3 regions of the Streptomyces similanensis genome follow, and region 1 is predicted to be linked to each of the others. Evidence: riboswitches for the same ligand, from Rfam matches in the RefSeq annotation. Region 1 holds a riboswitch; each other region holds the start of a gene.

The links. Region 1 has a riboswitch for cobalamin ahead of ABEB07_RS05050 (prenyltransferase/squalene oxidase repeat-containing protein). Riboswitches for the same ligand answer to the same signal wherever they lie in the genome.
Region 2: another riboswitch for cobalamin. It lies ahead of cobN (cobaltochelatase subunit CobN); the one in region 1 lies ahead of ABEB07_RS05050 (prenyltransferase/squalene oxidase repeat-containing protein).
Region 3: another riboswitch for cobalamin. It lies ahead of metE (5-methyltetrahydropteroyltriglutamate--homocysteine S-methyltransferase); the one in region 1 lies ahead of ABEB07_RS05050 (prenyltransferase/squalene oxidase repeat-containing protein).

What each region holds. Positions count from the first base shown of each region.
Region 1 is NZ_BAABKC010000012.1:47,372-50,641, forward strand. Features, by position in the region: gene ABEB07_RS05040 (glycosyltransferase family 4 protein) at 1-779, opposite strand, end outside; gene ABEB07_RS05045 (TetR family transcriptional regulator) at 989-1,600, shown strand; cobalamin riboswitch at 1,886-2,013, shown strand; gene ABEB07_RS05050 (prenyltransferase/squalene oxidase repeat-containing protein) at 2,135-3,270, shown strand, end outside.
Region 2 is NZ_BAABKC010000067.1:15,088-18,357, reverse strand. Features, by position in the region: gene cobG (precorrin-3B synthase) at 1-1,179, opposite strand, end outside; cobalamin riboswitch at 1,225-1,378, shown strand; gene cobN (cobaltochelatase subunit CobN) at 1,442-3,270, shown strand, end outside.
Region 3 is NZ_BAABKC010000037.1:255,485-258,754, forward strand. Features, by position in the region: gene metE (5-methyltetrahydropteroyltriglutamate--homocysteine S-methyltransferase) at 1-1,081, opposite strand, end outside; cobalamin riboswitch at 1,250-1,467, opposite strand; gene ABEB07_RS12525 (3-hydroxybutyryl-CoA dehydrogenase) at 1,707-2,576, opposite strand; gene aceB (malate synthase A) at 2,573-3,270, opposite strand, start outside.

The DNA of each region.
Region 1 (3,270 bases):
GTGGTGACGATGCGGCCGGGCACCTTCGCCACCGACGGGTCGGGCGCGAACAGGTCGGTGTCGGCGCCGATGTGGACGACGTGGATGCGGTCGGGGCGCACCCCGAGGTGGTCGACGATCTCCTGGCGGGAGGTGCCGGAGACGGTGAGCACGGACGGCAGCCTGCGCGCGACCCGCTTCTGCATGCGGGTGAAGGCGTACCAGCGGCGTACGGACCACTGGCGCTGGCGGGTCTGCGCGGCGTCCAGCTCCAGTTGCCGGTCCACGGTGATGGGGTGGTGGATGGTGGTGACCAGGGGCGCGCCGACGTCGCCGAGGAGGCCGTAGCCGAGCGTCTGGTTGTCGTGCACGACGTCGAACTCGCCGCGGCGGGCGCGCAGATGGCGGCGGGCGCGCAGCGAGAAGGTCAGCGGTTCGGGGAAGCCGCCGGTCCACATGGTGGCGACCTCCAGTGCGTCGACCCAGTCGCGGTACTCGTCGCGCTTCGGGGTGCGGAAGGGGTCCGGCTGGCGGTAGAGGTCGAGGCTGGGCAGCTCGGTGAGGCTCAGGCGCTGGGCGGCCGGGCCGTCGAGGGCGTCGAGCACGGGGTAGGGCTGGGAGCCGATCACCTCCACCCGGTGGCCGAGGCGGGCCAGTTCGCGGGAGAGGTGGCGGACGTAGACGCCCTGGCCGCCGCAGAACGGGTTGCCCTTGTAGGTGAGGAGCGCGATTCCGAGCGGTCGCCCGCCGTCGGCTGCGAGGCCCTGCGAGGACTCCGCCTGACTGGCCTCAGCGGACACTCTGGGCCCCCTTCTGACTGCGCTGTCCCGCGAGGTTACGCCGGGTCGTCGATCTAGAACAAGTTTCAGACTTGATCGTCCAGGAAGCTCCGAATCTACCGGCAGGTAGCCTCGCCGCAAGGCGGTGGAACGGGTGATTCACGCCACGGCCGGGGCCCTGGCATGCTGTCTGGTCGCACGCCCTCACCGAATGTCACGGAACGGGACCCATGCCTGCGGAGATCCGTATCACGCGCCCCTGCCCGGCACCCCTGACCGAGCGGCAGGAGGCCCGCCGGCGCCGCATCCTGCACGCCAGCGCGCAGCTGGCCTGCCGGGGCGGGTTCGACGCGGTGCAGATGCGGGAGGTGGCGGAGTCCTCGCAGGTCGCCCTCGGCACGCTCTACCGGTACTTCCCGTCCAAGGTGCACCTGCTGGTGGCCACGATGCACGACCAGCTGGAGCGGATGCGCGGCACCCTGCGCGCCAAGCCGCCGGCCGGTGCGACCGCCTCCGAACGGGTGACGGAGACCCTGCTCCGCGCCTTCCGCGCGCTGCGGCGCGAGCCCCGGCTCGCCGACGCGATGGTGCGCGCCCTGACCTTCGCCGACAGCGGCGTCACGGCCGAGGTGGAGCGGGTGCACCGGCAGACGACGGCGATCATCCTGGAGGCGATGGGGCAGGACGCCGACCCCACCGACGAGCAGCTCTCCGCGATCCGGGTCATCGAGCACACCTGGCACTCGGCCCTGATCACCTGGCTCGCGGGCCGCGCGTCCACGGCCCAGGTCGAGACGGACGTGGCGACGGCCTGCCGGCTGATCGATCTGACGCGGGCGTGAAGAAGGCGCGAGGAACCCGCAGAAAACCTACGAGACGGGTTCCCTTCGCCGGTATTGCCCGGATCAGGTACTAGGGGTCGCCGTCCAGCCCAGTCCTTGCGGCTTTCCGGCCTCTCAGCCCGTCCGTCGACGTCGGCCCCGGCGGATGCGTGACGCGTCTCGCCCAAGTCGGCTACTCCGGTCGAACTCCCTCACTCGCCTCGTAGGCCACTTCCAGGATGAACCCGCCGCAACCGGTACGCAACCCCCCAACGAGAGTGAGGGAAGGGCGGGGAAAGATTGCCGGATTTCACCGGCCGGTAAAGTGACGGCGTCGTCATCACAGCCGTACGAGGGGAAGCCGGTGCGAATCCGGCGCTGACCCGCAACCGTGAGCCGCCCCGAGGGCGGCGAGCCGGACTGCCTCGTACGGCCCGTGACCGGCTCACGTGCGTCGGCGCCCGCCGCCGCACGGCGCCGTCGAGGTATACGGAGCCGAGCTGCGGGGATGCCCCGTGCTGTCCGGCTCCCCACAGGGAGAGGCATCCGCCGATCATGAACATCCGCCGCTGCGCCGCGGCCCTGGCCGCCGTCGCCGTGATCGGCATACCGGGCCCCGCCTTCGCCGCCGGCTCGTCGCCTTCCCCGACCGGGCCGGCCACCCTGCCCGCCGGGCTCTACGGCGACACCGACCCCAAGTACGACGGCGTGTGGCGGCAGTCCCTCGCCCTGCTCGCCCAGCACACCGCCGGGGTGCGGCCCGCCGCCCGGGCCGTGGACTGGCTGACCGGGCAGCAGTGCGCCGACGGCGCTTTCGCCGCCTTCCGCGCCGACCCGGCCCGCGCCTGCGACGCCAAGGTCATGGTCGACACCAACAGCACGGCCGCCGCCGTCCAGGCCCTCGCCGCGCTCGGCGGGCACGACGCCGCCACCGGCAAGGCGGTCGCCTGGCTGAAGTCCGCGCAGAACAAGGACGGCGGCTGGGGCTACACGCCCGGCGGCCCCAGCGACACCAACTCCACCTCGGTCGTCGTCGGCGCGCTCGCCGCGACCGGCGAGAAGCCCGCCGCCGTCCTGAAGGACGGCAAGTCCCCCTACGACGCGCTGCTCGGCCTCGCCCTGCCGTGCTCCGGCGACGGCGCGGGCGCGTTCGCCTACCAGCCGGACAAGAAGGGCGAGCTGGCCGCCAACGCGGACGCGACCGCCGCGGGCGTCGTCGCCGCCCTCGGCCAGGGCCTGGCGGCCACGGGCGCGAGCAAGGGCGGCGCGGCCCGGTGCTCCGGCTCCGGGAAGCCGACGGCCGCGCAGGCCGCCGCCAACGGCGCCGCCTACCTCGCGCACCAGGTCGCCAAGAACGGCTACCTCACCTCCGTGCTGCCCGGCGCCACCGCCCAGCCCGACTACGGCAACACCGCCGACACGGTCGTCGCGCTGGCCGCGCAGGGCGGGACCGCGCAGGCGAAGAAGCCGCTTCAGTGGCTGGAGCAGCACTCCGAGGCGTGGGCCAAGCAGAGCGGCCCGGCCGCCTGGGCCCAGCTCGTCCTCGCCGCCCACGCCACCGGCACCGACCCGCGCGACTTCGGCGGCCTCGACCTGGTCAAGGCGCTCAACGCCACCGGCCCCGCGCCGCGGTCCACCGACGCGCCCACGCCCGGCGAGGCCGCCGGGACGTCGGCGAAGAGCGGCGGCGG
Region 2 (3,270 bases), on a different contig from region 1:
GCCCGGTGTCGCGACCACGTCGACGTGGTCGCCGCGGGGGTGACCGCAGCGCCGTTCGCACCCGGACCAGTACACGGGGAGGCCGACACCGTCGGTCGCTTCCAGCGACAGCGCCGCGTCCGCCCGTACGTCGGCGTGCGCCTTGGCGCATCCGGGGCGGCCGACGCACGCGCCCACGCCGAGCCAGGGAGAGGAGGGATCGGTCACCAGGCCGGCCGCGCCGAGACGGGCGAACGTCTCGGCCGCCTGTGCCGCGGACGCGTTCCCCAGGGGAACGACGACACCGCGCCAGGGCGTCAGCCGCAGCTCGGTCACGCACACACGGGCCAGCTCGTCCCACTGTCGGGCCGAGAGCCTCCCCAGCGGCACGTGCACGGACAGCGCACCTTCGACGACACCTGGCCGCGGGCCGTCGAGGACGCCGGCCGGCTGGGGCGACTCCTCGTGGCCGATCCCCTCAGCAGTCAGGCGATCGCGCACCAGGCGGTCCATCTCACCCTCGGGCAGCATGAGTTCGGAAATCCGCCAGGCTCGTGCTCCCTGCGAGCGCGCCGCGTCGAGGAACGCCTCGGCGGCCGCCAGCGCCGCGCGTGCCGTGTCCCCGGCGGCCACGCGGACCGACCCGGGGGCGAGCCACGCCCCCGTTTCCGCGACCGCGCGCACGGTGACGTCCGCACCGAGTGCGGCCACGTCACCGCGCCCGTCGTCCAAGGCGAACAGGAACCGCCCCGACAGGCCCGTCGCGGTGTCACTCGCGCACAACGCGGCGTCCAGGGCCGTCAGCCAGGGCCGTACGTCCCGCAGACCACCGCCGTCGAGGCCGGACAGCGGCGAGGCGACGATGTTCCGCACCCGTTCGTGCTCCCACGAGGGCAGCAGCCCGGCCGAGTCCAGCACGGCCGCCAGTTCCGCACCGCACCCCTGTGCCAGTCCGCGCAGCTGCACATTGCCTCGCGAGGTCAGGTGCAGATCGCCGTCGCCCAGCCGGCGCGCGGCGTCGCCGAGAGCCCGCGCCTGATCCGCGGTCAGTACGCCGCCGGGCAGCCGGACACGGGCCAGCGCTCCGTCGTCCGCCGTGTGCAGCCGCAGCGTCCCGGGGCACGCGTCACCGCGGTCCCGCGCGGCCGGTGTGGCCTGGGACGACGAAGGAGGCATTGCCGTGGGCATGGCGGTGAGCATACCTACGATCACACCCGATGTACGCCCTGCGCGCATTCCGTGACCCTTACTATGATCCCCGGTGGATCACCCGGTCCACCGATCGCCCGCACGGCGACAGGGGAGGAAGCCGGTGTGAATCCGGCACGGTCCCGCCACTGTGAGCCCGGCCCCTCGAAGGCCGGGCGAGTCAGGAACTCCCTTTCCCGGGTCGGCTCTGCCCGACGGGGTGACTCATTCCACACCGCCCGGGGCGCGGACCCCGAGGAAGGCCAGGCGACGCATGCCCACTCCGTCCGGGGAGCGTGCCCCGCACGCCCGCGACATCCTGCTCCTGTCGACCTCCGACACCGACCTGCTCAGCGCCCGCGCGGCCGGCGGCCCGGTCGCCTACCGCTTCGCCAACCCGGCCCGACTTCCGCTGGACCGGCTTCCGGCCCTCCTCGACGGCGTCGGGCTCGTCGTCGTTCGCCTTCTCGGCGGGATCCGAGCCTGGCAGGACGGCTTGGACCTGCTCCTCGCGGACGGGCGCCCGGTCATCGTCCTCACCGGTGAACAGGCCCCCGACGCGCAGCTGATGGCCGCTTCCACCGTCCCCATCGGCATCGCCGCCGAGGCACACGCCTACCTCGCCCACGGCGGCCCCGCCAACCTGGAACACCTGGCCCGGTTCCTCTCCGACACGGTGCTGCTCACCGGCCACGGATTCGACGCGCCCGCCCCCGCCCCCTCCTGGGGACCCTTGCAGCGCCCGGAGCCGAAGGCAGACGGCCCGACCGTCGCCGTGCTCTACTACCGCGCCCACCACATGAGCGGCAACACGGCCTTCGTCCACGCCCTGTGCGACGCCGTCGAGGACGCGGGCGGCCGCCCGCTGCCCCTCTACGTCGCCTCCCTGCGCGCCCCCGAGCCGGAGCTGATCGACGAACTGCGCGCCGCCGACGTGATCGTCACCACCGTGCTGGCGGCCGGCGGCACCAGGCCCGCCGAGGCGTCGGCCGGGCAGGACGACGAGTCCTGGGACGCCGGCGCGCTCACCGCGCTGGACGTCCCGATCCTGCAGGCCCTGTGCCTGACCAGCTCGCGCACGACATGGGAGGAGAACGACGAGGGCGTCTCCCCGCTCGACGCGGCCAGCCAGATCGCCGTGCCCGAGTTCGACGGCCGCCTGATCACCGTGCCGTTCTCCTTCAAGGAGATCGACGCCGACGGCCTGCCCGCCTACGTCGCCGACCCCGAGCGATCCGCCCGCGTCGCCGGAATCGCCGTACGCCACGCCCGGCTTCGCCACATCCCGCCCGTCCGCAAGCGTCTCGCCCTCGTCCTGTCCGCCTACCCGACCAAGCACTCCCGCATCGGCAACGCCGTCGGCCTGGACACCCCCGCCAGCGCCGTCGCCCTGCTGCGCCGCCTGCGGGACGAGGGATACGACTTCGGCGGGGTCGACGTCCCCGGCCTGGCCTCGGGCGACGGCGACGAACTGATCCGCGCGCTCATCGAGGCGGGCGGCCACGACCAGGACTGGCTCACCGAGGAGCAGTTGGCGCGCAACCCGGTGCGCATCCCGGCCGCCGACTACCGCCGCTGGTTCGCGACCCTGCCCGAGAGCCTGCGCACGGCGGTGGAGGAGCACTGGGGCCCGCCGCCCGGCGAGATGTTCGTCGACCGCAGCCGCGACAAGGAGGGCGACATCGTCCTGGCGGCCCTGCGCTTCGGCAACCTGCTCATCCTCATCCAGCCCCCGCGCGGCTTCGGCGAGAACCCGATCGCCATCTACCACGACCCCGACCTCCCGCCGTCCCACCACTACCTGGCCGCCTACCGGTGGATCGCCGCCCCGCAGACCGACGGCGGCTTCGGCGCCGACGCGATGATCCACCTCGGCAAGCACGGCAACCTGGAATGGCTGCCCGGCAAGAACGCCGGCCTCTCCGCCGCCTGCGGCCCCGACGCCGCCCTCGGCGACCTCCCCCTGGTCTACCCCTTCCTGGTCAACGACCCCGGCGAAGGCACCCAGGCCAAACGCCGCGCCCACGCGACCCTCGTCGACCACCTCGTCCCGCCCATGGCCCGCGCCGACTCCTACGGCGACATCGCACGGCTGGAACAACT
Region 3 (3,270 bases), on a different contig from region 1:
CGAAGGCGAGCCAGCGGCGGATCTGCGGTTCGATGTCCCGCTCGGCGGCGGCGTCCAGCGGCACGTGCAGCAGCGAGCAGGAGGCGGCGACGTCGACCCGGTCGGCCAGGCCCAGCAGGGTGCCGAGCGTGGACAGCGACTTCTGGAGGTCGTTGATCCAGATGTTGCGGCCGTTGACGACACCGGCCACCAGGCGCTTGCCGGGCAGCCCGCCGACGGCGGCCAGGGCGTCCAGGTTGGCGGCGGCGGCCTCGGTGAAGTCCAGCGCGAGACCCTCGACCGGCGCCTTGGCCAGCAGGGGCAGGGCGTCGCCGAGGCGGTCGAAGTAGGACGCCACCAGCAGCTTGGGCCGGTCGGTGAGGGCGCCGAGGTCGCGGTAGGCGCGCTCGGCGGCGTTCAGCTCGGCCGGGGTGCGGTCCTGGACCAGCGCGGGCTCGTCCAGCTGCACCCACTCGGCGCCGGCCGCGCGCAGGTCGGCGATCACCTCGGCGTAGACGGGCAGCAGCCGGTCCAGCAGGGTGAGCGGCTCGAAGTCGGCGGGCACGCCGGGCGCGGGCTTGGCGAGCAGCAGGTACGTGACGGGGCCGACCAGCACGGGCCGGGCCGTCAGGCCCTGGGCGAGGGCCTCCTTCAGCTCGGCGACCTGCTTCGCGGAGTCGGCCGCGAAGACGGTGTCCGGGCCGAGTTCGGGCACCAGGTAGTGGTAGTTGGTGTCGAACCACTTGGTCATCTCCAGCGGAGCGACCTCCTGGGTGCCGCGGGCCATGGCGAAGTAGCCGTCCAAGGCGTCCGCGTCGACGGCGGCGCGGTGCCGCTCGGGGATCGCGCCCACCATGACGGTGGCGTCGAGGACGTGGTCGTAGTACGAGAAGTCACCGGTGGGCACCTCGTGGACGCCGGCCTCGGCGAGCCGGCGCCAGTTGCGGCGCCGGAGTCCGGCGGCGGTGTCCTGGAGGGCGTCAGCGGTGACGCGGCCCTTCCAGTAGCCCTCGACGGCCTTCTTCAGTTCCCGGTTCTGGCCCTGGCGGGGGTAGCCGTACACGGTGGCCCGTGCTGCCGCGGCTGCGGACTTCGTGGTCACGGAGATCTCCTTCACGAGATGAATCCCTGAGACCCGGCGACAGGACGAGAGCGCGAAGGGGTGACGAACCGGACGGCGGCGACCCCGCGCGGCACAAGCACGGCCGTTCCGTCCGGTGTGTACGCCGACCCGCCCACGAGGTCACCGGGATGTCCGCGCACGGAACGGTCCGCACGCGGGCAGTTGGCAGGTCTTCGGACTCGCGGGCACGCCCTCCTCGCCGGAGGACACCTACTGGCCGTCGCTTCCCAGGCCCGCTCGGACCCAGTGCGTATGACGGCGGTCGTTCCCGCTCACCGCTGCGGGGCAGTCCCGGATTCCCACCGGGTTCCCTCTTGCGACACCCCGCCTGGCGGACGGGGCGAACCAGCTGCTGCCGTCAGCCTACGGGGTGTCGCCGAGAAAGGAAGAACGCCGTCCAGAATCCGGAAGACGGTGCGGAGCACGGCGAACGAGGTACGCGGAGCACGGCGAACGAGACACGGGGCAGGGGCGGCAAGCGCCGCACCAGCGCTTCCCGCCCCCGCCCCACGGACCGCGGGGACCCTCACCCCCGCGGCGGTGCGGGCCCCTCAGCCCGCGCCGTACCAGGCCCTCAGCCCCTGGTCGCAGTCGTACCAGGCCCTCAGCCCCGGTCGTAGGTGTGGAACCCCCGGCCGGTCTTGCGGCCCAGCAGCCCCGCCTCCACCATCCGCTGGAGCAGCGGCGGCGGCGCGTACAGGGGTTCACGGAACTCGTCGTAGAGCGACTCGGCGATCGAGGCGACGGTGTCCAGGCCGATCAGGTCGGCGAGCTTGAGCGGACCCATGGGGTGGGCGCACCCCAGCTCCATGCCCGCGTCGATGTCGGCGGCCGTGGCGAACCCGGACTCCGCCATCCGGACCGCGGCGAGCAGATAGGGGACGAGCAGCGCGTTGACGACGAAGCCGGCCCGGTCCTGGGAGCGGACGACCGTCTTGCCGAGCGTGCGGGCCGCGAAGTCCTCGATGCGGGCCGTCGTCGCGGCCGAGGTGTGCAGCGAGGTCACCACCTCGACCAGCGGCAGCACCGGGACGGGGTTGAAGAAGTGCAGGCCCACCACCCGGTCCGCGCGGCCGGTCGCCATCCCGAGCCGCATCACCGGCAGGGAGGAGGTGTTGGTGGCCAGGACGGCCGCCGGGTCCTCGACGATCTTGTCGAGGGCGGCGAAGACCTCGGTCTTGGCGTCCGGGTTCTCGACGACGGCCTCGATGACGAGCTGCCGGTCGGCGAGGTCGTCCAGGCTGCCGGTGAACACCGTCCGGGCGAGCGCCTCCCGGGCCGCCGCCCGCTCCAGCTTCCCGCGCCGTACCGCCCGGTCGAGTGAGGCGGCCACCCGGTCCCGCGCCGTGCGGGCGGCGACCGCGTCCACCTCGCAGACCACGGTGTCGAGCCCGGCCCGCGCGCACACCTCGGCGATGCCGGCGCCCATCTGCCCGCCGCCGACGACGCCGACGCGTGCGACGCCCGCGCTCACGCCGGCACCGCCGTCCGGCGCACCAGGTGGCGGCTGTAGGCGTCCGGGGTGAAGAACAGCGGCAACTCGCCCGCCATCGCCGTGCGTTCGAACAGGGCGCGGATCTCGTCCACCGGCGCCCACGGGTACTCCGCGCCCAGCGCGGCGATCTCGTCGTCCAGCAGCCGCAGCACCGTCTCGCGTGCGATCACCCGGTGCCGCAGCCACTGCCAGATCTGCACCCGGGCGATCTCGGCGGTGGCCGCGTCCTCCATCAGGCCGTCGATGGCGACCGCGCCCTGTCCGCGCAGCCAGGCGGCGAAGTAGCGCACCGCCACGAAGACGTTGGTGCGCACTCCCTCCGGGGTCGGCGGGCCGCTGATCCGGCGCACCGACAGCAGCTCGGCGGCGCTCACCGCCACGTCGTCGCGGGTGCGGTCGAGCTGGTGCGGCCGGTCGCCGAGGACGTCGTCGAACGCCTGGCGGCACACCGGGACCAGACCCGGATGGGCCACCCAGGAGCCGTCGAAGCCGTCCTCGGCCTCCCGCTCCTTGTCCAGGCGCACCGTGGCGAGCGCGGCCTCGTGCGCGGCCGGGTCGCCGCCCGGCACCTGCGCGGCCATGCCGCCGATGGCGTGCGCGCCGCGCCGGTGGCAGGTGCGTACGAGGAGTTCGGTGTACGCCCGCAGGAACGGCGCGGTCATGGTCACCCGCG